One region of the Streptomyces sp. NPDC058307 genome, then DNA from elsewhere that is predicted to be linked to it. Evidence: predicted binding sites of a transcription regulator. Region 1 holds the regulator's gene; the other holds the start of a gene.
What was found. The regulator HspR, encoded in region 1, represses chaperone genes until heat shock. The targets are predictions, from matches to a motif close to TTGAGNNNNNNNNNCTCAA.
Positions count from the first base shown of each region.

Region 2: a site for HspR is predicted at 1,979-1,997, ahead of lon (endopeptidase La). Genes of this name have one in related genera too.

Region 1 covers NZ_JBHVYZ010000015.1:41,775-45,441, forward strand. The annotation lists gene grpE (nucleotide exchange factor GrpE) at 1-276, shown strand, start outside; gene dnaJ (molecular chaperone DnaJ) at 322-1,503, shown strand; gene ACFVYN_RS13660 (heat shock protein transcriptional repressor HspR) at 1,509-1,955, shown strand; gene ACFVYN_RS13665 (PA14 domain-containing protein) at 2,026-3,667, opposite strand, start outside.
Region 2 covers NZ_JBHVYZ010000076.1:22,408-26,074, forward strand. The annotation lists gene lon (endopeptidase La) at 1-1,956, opposite strand, end outside; gene ACFVYN_RS35780 (GNAT family N-acetyltransferase) at 2,135-2,791, shown strand; gene ACFVYN_RS35785 (GNAT family N-acetyltransferase) at 3,365-3,667, shown strand, end outside.

The DNA of each region.
Region 1 (3,667 bases):
GAGACCGTGGCGGCGAAGCTGGGACTCCAGCAGTTCGGCAAGGAGGGCGAGCCCTTCGACCCGACGATCCACGAGGCCCTGATGCACAGTTACGCGCCGGACGTCACCGAGACGACGTGCGTGGCGATCCTGCAGCCCGGGTACCGCATCGGCGAGCGCACCATCCGCCCCGCGCGGGTGGCCGTGGCCGAGCCGCAGCCGGGCGCGCAGCCGGTCAAGGCCGAGGACGGGTCCGAGGCCGGCGACGACAAGGACAACGGCCCTGAGGAGGGCTGAGGTCGAAGAGAATGATCGGGACACCGGAAAGGGGGCGCGTCGAGGATGAGCACCAAGGACTTCATCGAGAAGGACTACTACAAGGTCCTCGGCGTCCCCAAGGACGCCACCGAGGCCGAGATCAAGAAGGCGTACCGCAAGCTCGCCCGCGAGTTCCACCCGGACGCCAACAAGGGCAACGCCAAGGCCGAGGAGCGCTTCAAGGAGATCTCCGAGGCGAACGACATCCTCGGTGACCCCAAGAAGCGCAAGGAGTACGACGAGGCCCGCGCCCTGTTCGGCAACGGCGGCTTCAGGCCCGGGCCGGGCGGCGCTGGCGGCTCCTTCAACTTCGACCTGGGCGACCTCTTCGGAGGCGGCGCCCAGGGCGGGGGCCAGGGAGCGGGCGGCTTCGGCGGCGGACTCGGAGACGTCTTCGGGGGCCTGTTCAACCGGGGCAGCTCCGGAACCACGCGCGTCCAGCCGCGGCGCGGCCAGGACATCGACACCGAGGTCACCCTCAGCTTCACCGAGGCGATCGAGGGTGCGACGGTCCCGCTCAGGATGTCCTCGCAGGCCCCCTGCAAGGCCTGTTCGGGCACCGGCGACGCGAACGGCAACCCGCGCGTGTGCCCGACCTGCGTGGGCACCGGCCAGGTGGCCAGGGGTTCCGGGGGAGGCTTCTCCCTCACGGACCCGTGCCCGGACTGCAAGGGCCGCGGCCTGATCGCGGAGAACCCCTGCGAGATCTGCAAGGGCTCCGGGCGGGCGAAGTCCTCCCGCACCATGCAGGTCCGCATCCCGGCCGGGGTGTCGGACAACCAGCGGATCCGGCTGCGCGGGAAGGGGGCGCCCGGTGAACGCGGCGGCCCCGCGGGCGACTTGTACGTCACCGTGCACGTCGACACGCACCCCGTCTTCGGCCGCAAGGGCGACAACCTCACGGTGACGGTCCCGGTGACCTTCTCGGAGGCCGCGCTCGGCGGCGAGGTCAAGGTGCCGACGCTGGGCGGCCCCTCGGTGACGCTGAAACTGCCCCCGGGCACGCCCAACGGCCGCACCATGCGGGCGCGGGGCAAGGGCGCGGTCCGCAAGGACGGCACCCGGGGCGATCTGCTGGTCACCGTCGAGGTGAGTGTCCCGACCGAGCTGTCGGGGAAGGCTCGTGACGCGCTGGAGGCGTATCGCGAGGCGACCGTGGGTGAGGATCCACGGGCGGAGCTGTTCCAGGCCGCGAAGGGAGCATGATCTAGATGGACGGTCGTCGACGCAACCCGTATGAACTGACCGAGGAGACCCCGGTCTACGTCATCTCGGTGGCGGCCCAGCTGTCCGGACTGCATCCGCAGACGCTGCGTCAGTACGACCGTCTGGGCCTGGTCTCCCCGGACCGCACCGCGGGCCGGGGCCGGCGCTACTCGGCCCGGGACATCGAACTGCTCCGCCAGGTGCAGCAGTTGTCGCAGGACGAGGGCGTCAACCTCGCCGGGATCAAGCGCATCATCGAGCTGGAGAACCAGGTCGCCGCCCTGCAGTCCCGGGTGGCCGAGCTCCAGGCGGCCGTCGAGGGTGCCGCGGCGGCCATGCAGCAGCGTGAGGCGGCGGTGCACGCGTCGTACCGCCGAGACCTGGTCCCGTACCAGGAGGTCCAGCAGACCAGCGCGCTGGTGGTGTGGCGGCCGAAGAAGGCCAGGGACTAGGCACAGCCCGGAGAAGGGGCCCGGAGATCTCTCCGGGCCCCTTCTCCATGCCGTCAGCGGCTGCTGAGGGTCATCCGACCATGAAGCTGATGCCGGTGAACGGGCCGGCGCGGCCGTAGCGGTCGACCGTGCGCACCTCGAAGGTGTAGAAGCCGGGTCCGGGCGGCGTCCAGGTGAGTGTCGACCCGTCGGTGGTCCTGAGGCCCTCGCCGTCGTCGATGAAGCGGTAGGTGTAGCCGCTGACCAACCGGTCGTGGGTGAGGGTCACGGTGAGCGGGGCGGCCGAACTGCCGTGTGGCGCGCAGTCGTTGGCCGTGCACTCGGTGTAGGGAGCGGACAGCTCGATGGTCGGCGGTGCGGGCGCGGTCGGGGTGGCCGGGGTTGCCCGCTCCACGGTGACGACGGCGGAGGGCGCCGACTCGTGGCCCTGCGCGTCCAGGGCGACCACGTAGTAGTCGGCCGTGCCCTGAGGGGCCTGCCGGTCGGAGAACAGGAGGGCAGTGGTCGTCGAGTCGCCGAGCCGGGTCCAGGCTTCGGACACCGCGGCCCGACGGTAGAGGCGGTAACCGTACCGGGCGCCGTCGACCCCGAAGTCCCAGGTGATCTCGGTCGAGCCGTCGCGCGGGGTGCCCGTCACGCCCGTGGGCGCCGCCGAATCGCCTGCGGCGGGCCGGACCGCGGTCACCGGCTCGGACGCGGGGGCGACGTTGCCGAGCGCGTCGACGGCCTGCACGCGGTAGGTGACGGCGGTCGCGACGGCCGCCCACTGGTCGTTGTAGGAGGTGCCGAAGACCGTGGTGGGCCCGTCGGGGTCCGACTCCCCGTCGGGTGCGGCCCACACCTCGTAGTGCTCGGCGTCGGCGGCGGCCTGCCAGCGCACCGCGTTGCCGGCCGTGGTGCCTTCCGCGGTCACCCCGGTGACCCGGTTCGGCGGGGTGGTGTCCGGTACGCCCGTGTCGGCGGTCGCGGACGGGACGGATTCGTTGCCGACGGCATCGGAGGCTGTGACGCGGTAGTACCACCGTTGGTGGAGGTCCGCCGAGGTGTCGCGGTACGAGGTGTCGTCCAGCGCTTCGGTGATCCCCTGGAAGGGGCCTTCCGGCGCGGCCGCTCGGTAGACGCGGTAGGTGTTCGCGGTGCCGACGGCGTCCCAGCCCAGGCGTACGGATCCGACGACCACGTCCGCGCGCACACCGGCCGGTGCGGCGGGCGCGGTCCTGTCCGCGGTGGTCACCGCCTGGTCGGTGGTGCCGCCGGACTCGTGGCCTGACTTGTCGTAGGCGCGGACCTCGTAGTAGTACGTGTCGCCGGTCACCGGCAGGGCGCTGTCGGTGTACGAGGCCGAGGTGGTCGTGCCGAGCGGCTCGGTGCCGAAGGAGGCACCCTTGAGGCGCCGGTAGACCCGGTACCCGGCGAGGTCCATCTCCTTGTTCTTCGCCCAGGTGAGCTTGGCCTTGCCGGTGGCCTTGTCGTACGACACCGAAGTGCCCGTCGGGACCAGCGGCTTGACCTTGTCGACGTCGGCGGAGGTGCGGGGGGCGTAGGTCACCTCGACCTTGGCGGCGCCGGTCCAGTTGGCGTAGTCGACGCGCAGGGTGTGCCTACCGGACGGGATGGTCACGTTGGCGGTCTTCTTGACCGTGGTGGAGACGTTCTTCCACAGGTCGATCCTGCGGACGCCGTCGACGTACACGCGGATGCCGTCCAGGCCG
Region 2 (3,667 bases), on a different contig from region 1:
CATCACATCCCCGAGCTGGCCGGTCAGCGTCAGACCCGCCGCGCCCGTCTCCGGGTCGGCCAGCGATGCCTCGACGAACAGCACGTCCCCGCCCGCTCCGGTGACCGCGAGTCCGGTGGCGACACCGGGGACCGCGGTACGGCGCTCCGCCGGGTCCTGGGCCGACTCGGGCACGTGGTGCGGCCGGCCGATCAGACCGCGCAGCTCCTCGTCCGTGACGGTGAAGGGGAGCTGTCGCTCGCCGAGTTCGTGCTGGGCCGCCACCTTGCGCAACAGCCTCGCGATCGACCGCTCCAGGGTGCGGACGCCCGCCTCGCGGGTGTACTCGCCGGCGAGCTTGCGCAGGGCGCTCTCGTCGATGACGACCTCGTCCTTCTCCAGCCCCGCTCGCTCCAGCTGACGCGGAAGCAGGTGGTCACGGGCGATGACGATCTTCTCGTCCTCGGTGTACCCGTCGAGCCGGACCAGCTCCATCCGGTCGAGCAGCGCCTCCGGGATCGCCTCCAGCACGTTGGCCGTGGCGAGGAAGACGACGTCCGACAGGTCGAGTTCGACCTCCAGGTAGTGGTCACGGAAGGTGTGGTTCTGCGCCGGGTCCAGGACCTCCAGGAGGGCCGCCGCGGGGTCGCCGCGGAAGTCGGAGCCCACCTTGTCGATCTCGTCGAGCAGGACGACCGGGTTCATCGACCCCGCCTCCTTGATCGCCCGCACGATCCGGCCGGGCAGCGCGCCGACGTACGTCCGCCGGTGGCCCCGGATCTCCGCCTCGTCCCGGACACCGCCGAGGGCGACGCGGACGAACTTGCGGCCCATGGCGTGCGCGACGGACTCGCCGAGCGAGGTCTTGCCGACACCGGGCGGGCCCACCAGGGCGAGCACGGCACCGCCGCGCCTGCCGCCGACGACCCCGAGACCCCGCTCGTTACGGCGCTTGCGCACCGCCAGGTACTCGGTGATCCGCTCCTTCACGTCCTCCAGGCCCGCGTGCTCGGCGTCGAGGATCTGCTTGGCGCCCTGGATGTCGTACGCGTCCTCGGTCCGTTCGTTCCACGGCAGTTCGAGGACCGTGTCCAGCCAGGTGCGGATCCAGGAGCCCTCCGGGGACTGGTCGGAGGACCGCTCCAGCTTGTCGACCTCCTTGAGGGCGGCTTCCCGCACCTTCTCGGGCAGGTCGGCGGCCTCCACGCGGGCGCGGTAGTCGTCGGACTCCTCGCCCTCCTGCTCGCCGTTGAGGTCGCGCAGTTCCTTGCGCACGGCTTCCAGCTGACGGCGGAGCAGGAACTCCCGCTGCTGCTTGTCGACGCCCTCCTGGACGTCCTTGGCGATGGTCTCGGCGACATCCTGCTCGGCGAGGTGGTCGCGCAGCTGCTGGGTGGCGAGCTTGAGGCGGGCGACCGGGTCGGCCGTCTCCAGCAGTTCGACCTTCTGCTCGGTGGTCAGGAAGGGCGAGTAACCGGAGTTGTCGGCGAGGGTGGAGACGTCGTCGATGGCCTGCACCCGGTCGACGACCTGCCAGGCGCCGCGCTTGCGCAGCCAGGCGGTGGCGAGTGCCTTGTACTCCTTGACCAGTTCGGTCGCGTGGCCGGGCAGCGGGTCGGGGACGGTCTGGTCGACCGTGGTCCCCTCGACCCACAGGGCGGCGCCCGGGCCGGTGGTCCCCGCACCGATCTTCACCCTGCTGCGGCCGCGGATGAGCGCGCCCGGGTCGCCGTCGGCCAGCCGGCCGACCTGCTCGACGGTGCCGAGCACACCGGTGCTCGCGTACGTCCCGTCGATGCGTGGCACCAGCAGGACCTTCGGCTTTCCGGGTTCCGAGCGGGCGGCGGCCTGGGCGGCCTCGACCGCGGCGCGTACGTCGGTGTCGTTCAGGTCCAGCGGAACCACCATTCCGGGCAGCACGACCTCGTCGTCGAGCGGCAGCACGGGCAGGGTGAGCGGTGTGGACGTCGAAGCCATGATCTCCCCTTAGGCAGTCAAGTTGAGCTATGCCGACTCAATGCCCAGGGGCCGTCGAATGTTCCCCACCCGTCCGCCTGTTCGCTGTCGGCGATCACGGCTGCCGGAATCAATCGTTCCGGACCTATGGTCATGCCGTAATAGACAGGCCAGTCAAGAGACCATTACAGGGGACGTGGTGGACGGAGTCGTGCAGGCGTGGGTGACCGGTTGGGCCGTGTCCCGCGGGGCGGCGGCTCCGGAGCGTGAGCCGTGGGGTTTCACCATCGACGTGGGGCAGCTCGCGCACGTGTCGCGGCACGTCTTCGACGCGCTGGGCGACGGCGTGGACGAGGAGGCCGTACGCAAGGTGGCGGGCTCGGTCACGGGGGCCGGGGTGTGGCTCAAGGTGTTCCAGGACCCGGAGGTGGTCGGGGGCTGGCTCGGCGAGGGCTGGTGGGTGGATCCCGAACCCGGCTTCCTCATGACGGTCCCCCTGACCGCGCCGGCCGAACGGCCCGCCGCCCCCGACGGGTACCGGATGCGCACCTGGACCGTCGGCGGCGTCACGCGCATGCTCGTCGCCGCGCCCGACGGTTCCCTCGCGGCGCGCGGCCAGGTCGCCCCGACCGGCGTCACCGCCGTCTTCGACCAGATCGTGACCGTGGCCGCCCATCGGCGCCGGGGGCTGGGCAGCGTCGTCATGCGCACGCTCCAGGCCGTGGCGGCCGCCACGGGGGCCGAGACCGGCGTGCTGGCGGGGACGCCCGCGGGCCGGGGCCTGTACGAGTCTCTGGGCTGGCATGTGCAAGCTCCGCTCACCAGTGCGAAGTTCGTCGGACCGGACGCCGGCTGACCGTCCGTCAACGCCCGCGGGAAACCCGGAGACGGCAGCGGACAGCCTCTGCCATGCTCCGGTGGTTCCCGCCGGCGGCATGACGGACAACGCCCGGCGGGTACTGGCTCTTCCCGACGGCCCGGAACACTCCGGCCCTGGCGCCCGACCCTGCCGCCGGAGCCGGCCAAGGACGAGGCGCGCGTCTCGGGCGGACGCGGGAGCGGTGGGAGAGAGACGGCGACGGTGTGGGAGCTTGCGCGGGAGAACGGGGGGCGAGGGCGGGCGTCCTGACGAGCACCGGCATGGCAGTCGAAGCCGCCGTCGGCCGGCCGACCGGGCGCTGCACGATGTCGACCTGCACCGTCTCGCTCTCTGCCACGTCGTGGCAGACGAGGCTTCTGGCGGAGCGATGAGAGGTCCGGCAGGACCAGCAGTTCCCGACGCGCGGGGCGACGACCAGAACGACCGAGAGACGACCGAGACGACCGAGAGACGACCGAGACGACCGAGAGACGACCGAGACGACCGGGAGAACGAACGACCAGGACCACCCCAGGCATACACCCCCTCCTCTCCGCCTACGACGACCAGATGCGCGGTGCTCCCCCGACCCCGCCCACAGGGGTGACGTACGAGCAGGACGGGCCGCTGCTGCGGATCGTCGGTCAGTTCCGCGGGTTCGTGAGCGGGCCGCGCGACCTCGGCGTGCAGGACGACGCGCTCGACGAACTCATCGCACGCCAACGTGACTTCTTCGCGGCGCGCGGTGAGGCCGTCGAGTGGAAGACCCGCTCCCACGACACCCCGGCCGACCTCACCGACCGACTGAGCGCGGCCGGTTTCGTCCCCGAGGAGCGGGAGACCGTACTGGTCGGCCGGGCCGCGGAGATGGCC